DNA from 3 places in the Comamonas sp. MYb396 genome. Region 1 is predicted to be linked to each of the others. Evidence: predicted binding sites of a transcription regulator. Region 1 holds the regulator's gene; each other region holds the start of a gene.
What was found. Region 1 encodes sigma-54, which starts transcription at its own class of promoters, with help from an activator protein. Its sites were predicted from a motif close to TGGCANGNAANCTGCTTT; they were not measured.
Positions count from the first base shown of each region.

Region 2: a site for sigma-54 is predicted at 1,171-1,188, ahead of WH265_RS16245 (CmpA/NrtA family ABC transporter substrate-binding protein). Genes of this name have one in related genera too.
Region 3: a site for sigma-54 is predicted at 1,318-1,335, ahead of WH265_RS23795 ([protein-PII] uridylyltransferase). Genes of this name have one in related genera too.

Region 1 covers NZ_JBBGYU010000011.1:14,437-17,710, forward strand. Annotated here, with positions in the region: gene lptA (lipopolysaccharide transport periplasmic protein LptA) at 1-359, shown strand, start outside; gene lptB (LPS export ABC transporter ATP-binding protein) at 383-1,159, shown strand; gene WH265_RS21325 (RNA polymerase factor sigma-54) at 1,265-2,872, shown strand; gene WH265_RS21330 (aspartyl/asparaginyl beta-hydroxylase domain-containing protein) at 2,949-3,274, opposite strand, start outside.
Region 2 covers NZ_JBBGYU010000006.1:380,174-383,447, forward strand. Annotated here, with positions in the region: gene WH265_RS16240 (nitrate- and nitrite sensing domain-containing protein) at 1-1,034, shown strand, start outside; gene WH265_RS16245 (CmpA/NrtA family ABC transporter substrate-binding protein) at 1,343-2,638, shown strand; gene ntrB (nitrate ABC transporter permease) at 2,748-3,274, shown strand, end outside.
Region 3 covers NZ_JBBGYU010000015.1:27,607-30,880, forward strand. Annotated here, with positions in the region: gene purL (phosphoribosylformylglycinamidine synthase) at 1-172, opposite strand, end outside; gene map (type I methionyl aminopeptidase) at 355-1,170, shown strand; gene WH265_RS23795 ([protein-PII] uridylyltransferase) at 1,393-3,274, shown strand, end outside.

The DNA.
Region 1 (3,274 bases):
ACGAGTTCGTCGAAGGCGAAGGCGAGGTCATCACCTATAACGGCCGCGACGACACCGTGCACTTTGAGCGCCGTGGCGAGCTGCGCCGCTACCGCGAGACCACGCTGACCGACCAGGTCAGTGGCCCGCTGATCGTCTACAACAACCTGAGCGACACCTTCACGGTCTCCGGCCAAAAGGGTGCCCAGGCGGCGGCCGATCCCAAGCCCGGCGCGCCCAAGAAGGACCGCGTGCGCGTGATCCTGACGCCCAAGGCCGACGCCAAGGCGGACGACAAGGCCAGCGCCCCGGCCAAGCCCGCTGCCGATGACAAGACGCCATTGCGCCCCAGCACCCAACTGAACGACGGAGCCAAGTAACCGTGGCAGAAAACTCGTCGACCATTTCCGTCAATGCCCGGGTCGCCAACAGCGACCACCGCAGCCAGCTGGAGGTCTTGCACCTGGAGAAGTCCTACGGCAGCCGCAAGGTGGTCAAGGATGTATCGCTGTCGGTGCGCAAAGGCGAAGTGGTGGGTTTGCTCGGCCCCAATGGCGCGGGCAAGACCACCTCGTTCTACATGATCGTGGGCCTGGTGCGCAGCGATGGCGGGGATATCCGCATCGATGGGCAGTCGGTGGCCAATATGCCGATCCACCAGCGCTCGCAGCTGGGCCTGTCCTACCTGCCGCAGGAAGCCTCGATCTTTCGCAAGCTCAGCGTGCAGGACAATGTGCGCGCCGTGCTGGAGCTGCAAAAGGATGAGCATGGCAAGCCGCTCTCGCGCGCCGAGGTCGAGCGCCAGCTCACCGCGCTGCTGCAGGAGCTGCGGGTCGAGCACCTGCGCGAGTCACCGTCGGTGGCGCTGTCCGGCGGTGAGCGCCGCCGCGTCGAGATCGCCCGTGCACTGGCCACCCAGCCCCGTTTCATCTTGCTCGACGAGCCCTTCGCCGGCATCGACCCCATCGCCGTGATCGAGATCCAGCGCATTGTCGCCTTCCTCAAGGAGCGCGGCATTGGCGTGCTGATCACCGACCACAATGTGCGCGAAACCCTGGGTATCTGTGACCATGCCTGCATCATCAGCGATGGCAAGGTGCTGGCCGCCGGGACGCCGCAAGAGATTGTGGAGAACGCAGAGGTCCGGAGGGTGTATCTGGGTGAACATTTCCGTATGTGACACCGCACGCCTTGGCGGGCGTGCCAGCCAAGCTACCGACCCGCGTTGCGGGCCCGGTAGGGCTGATCTGTTGCCAACTGCCGCAGCCGCTGCAAAGGCGCAGCCATGATGCCGTCGCTGTCGCTGCGCGTATCGCAGAATCTGACCCTGACGCCCCAGCTGCAGCAGTCGATTCGCCTGTTGCAGCTGTCCACGCAGGAGCTGACGCAGGAAGTCGAGCAGATGCTCGACGAAAACCCGTTTCTGGAGCGTGAGGGCGAAGAGGCAACCGAGGCCGAAGCCGGTAAAGAAGCCGCTGAATCTGCCGAAGCTGCAGAAGCAGCCGACAAGGTTGCCGATACTGCTGCCAGCGCCGACACCAACAACAGCAGCGATTTCGAGCCCGGAACCTCCGACCAGCCGCTGGATTTTGCTGCGGGCAAGGAAACCGGCGTCGATGCCGAGGCCGCTGCCGGCGATTCGGCATCGGACTGGGAAGAGTGGGGCGGCGATCTGCCCGCCCGCTCCAGCGCAGGCGATGACGACGACGAGACGCCGATGTCCGACCGGCGCAGCGAGCACCTGAGCCTGCAGGATGTGCTGCACCGCCAGGCCTTGTCGCTGCGCCTGTGCCAGGAAGACCGGGCCGCACTCTACTTTCTGATCGAATCGCTGAACGACGACGGCTACCTCGAAGAAACGCTGGCCGAGCTCGCGCAAAGCTTTGGCGATGCCTCGGACCCCGAGCGCTACGAGGCGCTGCTGCACCACCTGACCGTGGCGCTGCGCTTGCTGCAAAGCCTGGAGCCGATTGGTGTGGGCGCGCGCAACCTGTCCGAGTGCATGCAGCTGCAGATCAAGGCCCAGCAGCGCCTCTTGGATGAAGAGGGCTCGGACACGCCCGAGGCCGATGCGCTGGCGCTGGAGACTGCCTTGCTGGTCTGCCAGGAGTCCCTTGATCTGCTGGCGCGCCGTGATGTGCGCAAGCTGGTGCAGCTGACCGGCTGTAACGAGGCGGCGGTGCGCAGCGCGCTGGCGCTGATCGCCAAGCTCGAACCCCGCCCCGGCCGGCCCTATGCCGATGTGGACCGCAACACCATCATCCCCGATGTCATCGTGCGACCCAGCAATGAGCGCGGCCTGCCGGTGCCCGGTTTCAGCGTGCAGCTCAATGCCGAGGTGATGCCGCGCCTGCGCGTGCAGGATGTCTACGCCAATGCCTTGCGCAGCCACAAGGGCAGCGAAGGCCATGGCGCGCTGCAGCAGCGGCTGCAGGAGGCGCGCTGGTTCATCAAGAACATCCAGCAGCGCTTTGACACCATCTTGCGCGTCTCGCAGGCCATCGTCGAGCGCCAGCGCAATTTCTTTGTGCATGGCGAGCTGGCGATGCGCCCCATGGTGCTGCGCGAGATTGCCGATGAGCTGGGCCTGCACGAATCCACCATCAGCCGCGTGACGACGGCCAAGTACATGGCCACGCCGCAGGGCACGTTTGAGCTCAAGTACTTTTTTGGCTCGGGCCTGGGCACCGAGACAGGCGGCAGCGCGTCGAGCACGGCCGTCAAGGCGCTGATCAAGCAGCTGCTGGACGAGGAAAGCGCGAAGAAGCCGCTGTCGGATGCAAAAATCGCCGATCTGCTGCAGGCCCAGGGCATTGAATGCGCGCGCCGCACGGTGGCCAAGTACCGCGAGGCGATGCGCATCCCGCCGGCCAGCCTGCGCAAGGCGCTGTAAACGCAAGCAGCCCGGGCCCATAAAAAAACCGCAGTTGCGTTATGCACTGCGGTTTTTGCTTTCGGATGGCGCCGTTTTACTTCGGCCACAGCCACCAGATGAACAAGGCCAGTACGGCCAGCATCAGGCCGAACTTGGTGAGCTTGTAGGCGGTCTTGTTCCAGGCCTTGAAGCGGCGGCGGTACTGGCCCATGTAGAACGAGATCTTGAAGATGCGGCTGATGAAGCCGCGCGGATCGCCTTCGTTGTTGGGCGAGCTGGCAGCAGCCACCACATGCGTGCCCAGCCAGCGGTTGAGCCACTGTGCAAAGCCATTGGTCATCGGGCGCTCGACATCGCAGAACAGCACGATGCGGTTGCCTTCGGAGCCGTTCTCGGCCCAGTGCATAAAGGTCTCGTCAA
Region 2 (3,274 bases), on a different contig from region 1:
GCAATGCGATTGCCTATACCTTGCAAGGCGTGGCGGCCCTGCCTGCGCTGCGCGCCCAGGTGCAGGCCGGGCGGCTCACGCCCCCCGCCTGTACCGATGCCTTTGCGCGCCTGATTGCCGGCTGTCTGTCCGTCGTGTTTGAGGCGGCTGACAGCGCCAATGAGCCCGAGATATCGCGCATGCTGGTGGCCCTGTTCCACCTGATGCAGGGCAAGGAGCTGGCCGGGCAGGAGCGCGCCTGCGGCACCAGTGCCTTTGCCTCGGGCCAGCTGCAGCCCGGTGCCCGGGCGCAGTGGCTGCATTTGATCGAATCGCAGGAGCGCTGCTTTGAGGTGTTTGCCAGCCTGGCCACGCCGCGCGTGCTGGTGCTGTGGCAGGCCCATATGGCGGGCGATACCGATATGGCGGCGGTGGAACGCATGCGCCGTGTGGCCCATACCGCGAGCGGGGCCAGCCTGAGCCGCAGCTGGAGCGCCGACTGGTTTGCCGCCTGCAGCCACCGGCTCGATGCCTTGCATGGCGTGGAGACCTTGGTCGCGCAGGAGCTGCAGGTGCTGTGCCTGCACAAGCTGCAGGCGCAGGAGCAGGCGCTGGCGGCCTTGCAGGCGTTGCCGCCGGGCGCTGAACCTGCCCAAGCGGGCGCAGAGGGCGCTGAGGGCAGCGAAGGCGGTATGGCCTTTTTCGAGGCCTCGGCGCCGCCCGATACCTGGTCGCTCGATGCCGTGGGCGCGCCGGCGCTGGGGCGCGATATCCTGTCGCTGGTGCAGCAGCAATCGCAGCGGCTGCAGACCATGCAGAGCCAGATTGATGAAGCCAGGACGGCCCTGCATGAGCGCAAGACCCTGGAGCGCGCCAAGGGCCTGCTGATGGCCCAGCACCAGCTCAGCGAGAGCGATGCCTACCAGCTGCTGCGCCAGACGGCGATGAACCAGAACAAGCGCATGCTGGAGGTGGCCGAGGCCGTGCTGGCAATGGCGGCCTTGGTGCCTCAAGCCCCTGCAGCGCCTGCAGCCCCTGCTGCAACTGAGCGCTAGCAGCTTTTCCCCGCGCACCAAAGCATGGCAGCCGCTGGCCCGCAGGCTGCTGCAATGCACCATTGCAGGGACGCGGGCCGCTGTGTTGCGCCGGCCCAGGTCGGCTCTCCAGAGGGAAGCACTGCAATTTTTGAATTGGCATGGAATATGCATTGATCTTCCCAACCAGGCCAAAGGCGGCCTGTTTCCGGTAATCGCGAGTTATTTCGGGACAACGGCGTCCCTTTCCTGATGGTGCAAGCCCTCAGCGAAAGGACGCCGTTTTTTGTTTTTGGAATCTGCAACGCCTTCGATGGAGTTTGACAAGAATGACGATACGCCCCACCCCTGACACCGCCCTGGCGGCAGAGGCTTCGCCCGCTTCTTCGCTGCTGGCCGGCCGCCGCCAGTTCTTGCGCCATGGCGCCCAGGCAGCGGCCGCCACCTTTGTCTACAGCGCGCTGGGCCACCAGGGCGTCTGGGCCGCCGGCTCGGATGCGCCGGAGAAAAAAGAGGTCAATATCGGCTTTATCCCGCTGACTGACTGCGCCAGCGTGGTGATGGCCTCGGTGCTGGGCCTGGACCAGAAGTACGGCGTCAAGATCACGCCGACCAAGGAAGCGAGCTGGGCCGGCGTGCGCGACAAGCTGGTCAATGGCGACCTGGACTTTGCCCATGTGCTCTACGGCCTGGTCTACGGCGTGCAGCTGGGCGTGGGCAGCCCGCAAAAGGACATGGCGGTGCTGATGACGCTCAACCGCAATGGCCAGGCGATCACCCTGTCCAAAAAGCTGGCCGACAAGGGCGCCGTCGATGCCGCGTCGCTGGCCAAGCTGATGGGCGCGGAAAAGCGCGAATACACCTTTGCGCAGACCTTCCCCACGGGCACCCATGCGATGTGGCTGTACTACTGGCTGGCGAGCGCGGGCATCCATCCGCTCAAGGATGCGAAAGTGATCACCGTGCCGCCGCCGCAGATGGTGGCCAATATGCGCGTGGGCAATATGGATGGCTTTTGCGTGGGCGAGCCCTGGGGCCACCGCGCGATCATGGATGGCATCGGCATCACGGCCGTCACCACCCAGGACATCTGGCGCGACCACCCAGAAAAGGTGCTGGGCTGCACGCAGGACTTTGTCAGCCGCCACCCCAATACGGCACGCGCCGTGACCATGGCGATTCTGGAGGCGGGCCGCTGGATCGATGCCAGCTTGCAGAACAAGCAGAAGATGGCCGAGACCATTGCCGGCAAGGCCTATGTGAACACCAGCGTGGATGCCATCAACCAGCGCATTCTGGGCCGCTACCAAAATGGCCTGGGCAAGACCTGGGACGACCCCAACCACATGAAGTTCTTTGCCGATGGCGAGGCCAGCTACCCCTATCTGTCCGATGGCATGTGGTTCCTCACCCAGCACAAGCGCTGGGGTTTGCTCAAGAGCCACCCTGACTACCTGGCTGTGGCCAAGAAGATCAACCAGACCGCCCTGTACAAGGAAGCGGCTGCGCAGCTGAAGATCGCCGTGCCCAAGTCGGACATGCGCAGCAGCCAGCTGATCGACGGCAAGGTCTGGGATGGCTCGGACCCCGCCAAGTACGCCGACAGCTTTGCCCTCAAGGCCTGATAAGGAGCACCCCATGCCAGCTGCATTGCGAGAGAGTGTGTCGTCCTTGCCGACACCGGCCACGGCCCCGGCCCTGGCTGAACGCAAGGTGTTGTCCATCCATGAGCACATGGCGCGCAGCCTGCCCGCGTCGGGCGCGCTGAGCCCGCCCGCTGCGGCAGCGCCGGCCGTGCCTGCCCCAGTGGCCCCGCGCGATGGCGCCGCCGTCTGGCAGCAGCGCTTTGGCAGCTTGGTGCAAAGCCTGCTGCCGCCTGTGCTGGGCTTTGGCCTGCTGCTGGTGCTGTGGTCCATCGTCGCCCAGGGCAACCCCGGCATTCCGGGCCCGCAGGAGACCTGGGCCCAGGCGCAGGAGATCTTTCGCGATCCCTTCTACCGCAACGGCCCCAATGACCAGGGCGTGGGCTGGAATGTGCTGGCCTCGCTGCAGCGGGTGAGCATTGGCTTTGGCCTGGCGGCGCTGGTCGGCATTCCGCTGGGCTTTGTCATTGGCCGCTTTGACTTTCTCTCGCGCATGTTCAACCCGGTGATCAGCCTGCTGCGCCCGGTATCGCCCCTGGCCTGGCTGCCGATTGGCCTGCTGGTGTTCAAGGGCGCGAACCCGGCGGCGATCTGGACCATCTTCATCTGCTCGATCTG
Region 3 (3,274 bases), on a different contig from region 1:
CGCGCTCGGCCTGGGCGCCGGCCAGGGGCTGCTCGGTGGCCACCAGATGCACAAAACGGGCAGCAATGCCCGTTATCTTTGGATGGATCGCCGTCAATGCGGTCTGCAGTTGTTGGGCGCGGAAGGAGCTGAGGGCGTTACCGCCTGGTAGCTGAGTCAGGTGCAGTGTCACGTGGCAGCCTATGTGGACTAGGAGGATGGGAAGAAAGCACGCATGCGCCTTGCCCACTGCTACGGGCGGACCGTGGCAGCACCATGACAAGGGCGGGATAACCCGGGATTCTACTGTGCCCCGCCAGGACACGTAGCCGCATGGACAACAGGCCAATGGCAGCAGTGGGATAATCATGGGCTATGACGATCAAAATCAATACCGAAGACGATATTGCGCAGATGCGCATCGCAGGCCGCCTGGCCTCGGAGGTCTTGGACTACATCACCCCCCACATCCAACCGGGTATCACCACCAAGCAAATCGATCTGCTGTGCGCCGAGGCGATGGAAAAGCAAGGCACCAAATCGGCCTGCCTGGGCTACCAGCCGCCAGGCATGACGCCCTACCCTGCCTATGTCTGCACCTCGGTGAACCACGTGGTCTGCCATGGCATCCCCAATGACAAGCCGCTCAAGAAGGGCGACATCGTCAATGTGGATGTGACCATCATCACGCCCGAAGGCTATTTTGGCGACAACAGCCGCATGTTCGTGATCGGCGAAGGCACGATTGCCGGCAAGCGCCTGTGCCAGCTGACCTTTGAAGCCATGTGGCATGGCATCGTGCAGGTCAAGAATGGCGCACACCTGGGCGATATCGGCCATGCGATCCAGAAGTTTGCCGAAGGCCAGGGCCTGTCGGTCGTGCGCGAGTACTGCGGCCACGGCATCGGCAAGGTGTTCCACGACGAGCCGCAGGTGCTGCACTACGGCCGCCCTGGCACCGGCGTCGAGCTCAAGACCGGCATGATCTTCACGATCGAGCCCATGCTCAACCTGGGCAAGAAGGACATCAAGGACCTGGGCAATGACGGCTGGACCGTCATCACCAAGGACCACAGCCTCTCGGCCCAGTGGGAAGTCGAAGTGCTGGTGACCGACACCGGCTACGAAGTGCTGACCTGGTCGGAAGGCTCGCCCACGCCACCCAGCTTTGTGACCAGCACCAAGTGCTGATCGGGCGCTGATACTGCACCGATAAATCGCTGCGCGCGTGCCGGGCCTGCCCGGCACCAGCCCACACCAAGGCGGCACTGCAACCAGCATGCCGCCTTGGTCGTTTCTGGCACTCCCGCCTCCTCCATGCCCCCATTTGGTGCGTAGTGGCATGAAATGTGCTTACTCGCTGCTGCTGTTGATTGCTATGGCACACTGCCAACGACAGCATAGTTAGGCACCATGAACGATCCTCGCATTCCGCAGCTGCGCGAGCAGTACCAGGCGCAACGCAGCGCCCTGTTTGATGACATCATGGCCGGGGGCAGCAGCACCCGGGGCATACAGACCCAGCTGCGCAAGCTCTCGCAGCTGGCCGATGGGCTGCTGCGCGATCTCTGGCACCTGGCCGGCCTGCCCGGCCGCCTGAACCTGGTGGGGGTGGGCGGCTTTGGCCGGGGCAAGCTGTTTCCCTATTCCGATATCGATGTGCTGCTGCTGCTGCCCGAAGGCACCGATCCGGAGCAGGACAGCGAATTGCGCACCGCGATCGAGCAGTTCATCGGCTCGTGCTGGGATGCCGGGCTGGAAATTGGCTCGAGCGTGCGCACCATCAGCCAGTGCATCAGCGAAGCCCAGGCTGATGTGACGGTGCAGACAGCGCTGCTGGAGTCGCGCCGCATCATTGGCTCGCCCCGCCTCTACCACCTGTTCCAGGCGGCGCTGGCCCAGTCCATCAAGCCCGATGCCTTTGTCGTGGCCAAGGTGCTGGAGATGCAGCAGCGCCACAACAAGTACGAGAACACCGTCTATGCGCTCGAGCCCAACTGCAAGGAATCGCCCGGTGGCCTGCGCGATCTGCAGCTGATCCTCTGGCTGGGCCGCGCCACGGGCCTGGGCAGCCGCTGGAAGGAGTTGGCCGACAAGGGGCTGGCGACCGTCTACGAGGTGCGCAACCTGCAGCGCAACGAGGACCTGATCTGCCTCATCCGCGCGCGGCTGCACATTGTGGCGCGGCGCCGCGAGGACCGGCTGGTGTTCGACCTGCAAACGCCGGTGGCCGAATCCTTTGGCTTCAAGACCATCACCCCGGCCGGCCAGCGCTTTCCCAAGCGCGCCAGCGAGGAGCTGATGAAGCGCTACTACTGGGCTGCCAAGGCCGTGGCCCAGCTCACGCAGATCCTGATGCTGAACATGGACGAGCGCCTGCACCCGGGCAACCACACCTTGCGCCGCATCGATGACGAGTTCTACGACAAGGCCGGCCTCATCGAGGTCGCCGACGACGAGGTCTACCAGCGCAACCCGCATGCGATCTTGCGCACCTTCTTGCTCTACGAGACCGAGCCGGGCTTGAAGGACCTGTCGGCCCGTACCTTCCGCGCGCTCTACCATGCGCGCCAGCTGATGGATGCGCAGTTCCGGCGTGACCCGGTCAACCGCGCCACCTTCATGCAGATCCTGCAGCAGCCCCATGGCATCACCCATGCGATGCGGCTGCTCAACCAGACCTCGGTGCTGGGGCGCTACCTCTGGCCGTTCCGCCGCATCGTGGGCCAGATGCAGCACGACCTGTTCCATGTCTACACGGTGGACCAGCACATCCTGATGGTGTTGCGCAATGTGCGGCGCTTTTTCATGGCCGAGCATGCGCATGAGTACCCGTTCTGCTCCCAGCTGGCCGCTGGCTGGGACAAGCCCTGGATTCTGTACCTGGCCGCCCTGTTCCACGATATCGGCAAGGGCCGGGGTGGTGACCATTCGGAGATCGGTGCGCTCGAAGTCAAGCGTTTTTGCCGCGACCACCAGATTGCCAAGGAGGACCGGCAGCTGGTCGAGTTCCTGGTGCGCGAGCACCTGACGATGAGCCAGGTCGCGCAAAAGCAGGATACGTCCGACCCCGAGGTGATCACCGCCTTTGCCCAGCGCATGGGCAATGAGCGCCGGCTCACCGCGCTCTACCTGCTGACCGTCGCCGACATCCGTGGCACCAGCCCCAAGGTCTGGAATGCCTGGAAAGGCAAGCTGCTCGAAGACCTGTACCGCTCGACGCTGCGCGTACTGGGCGGGCGGGCACCCGATGTGGCCGCGCAGGTGGAAATCCGCAAGCGCGAAGCGCTGGTGC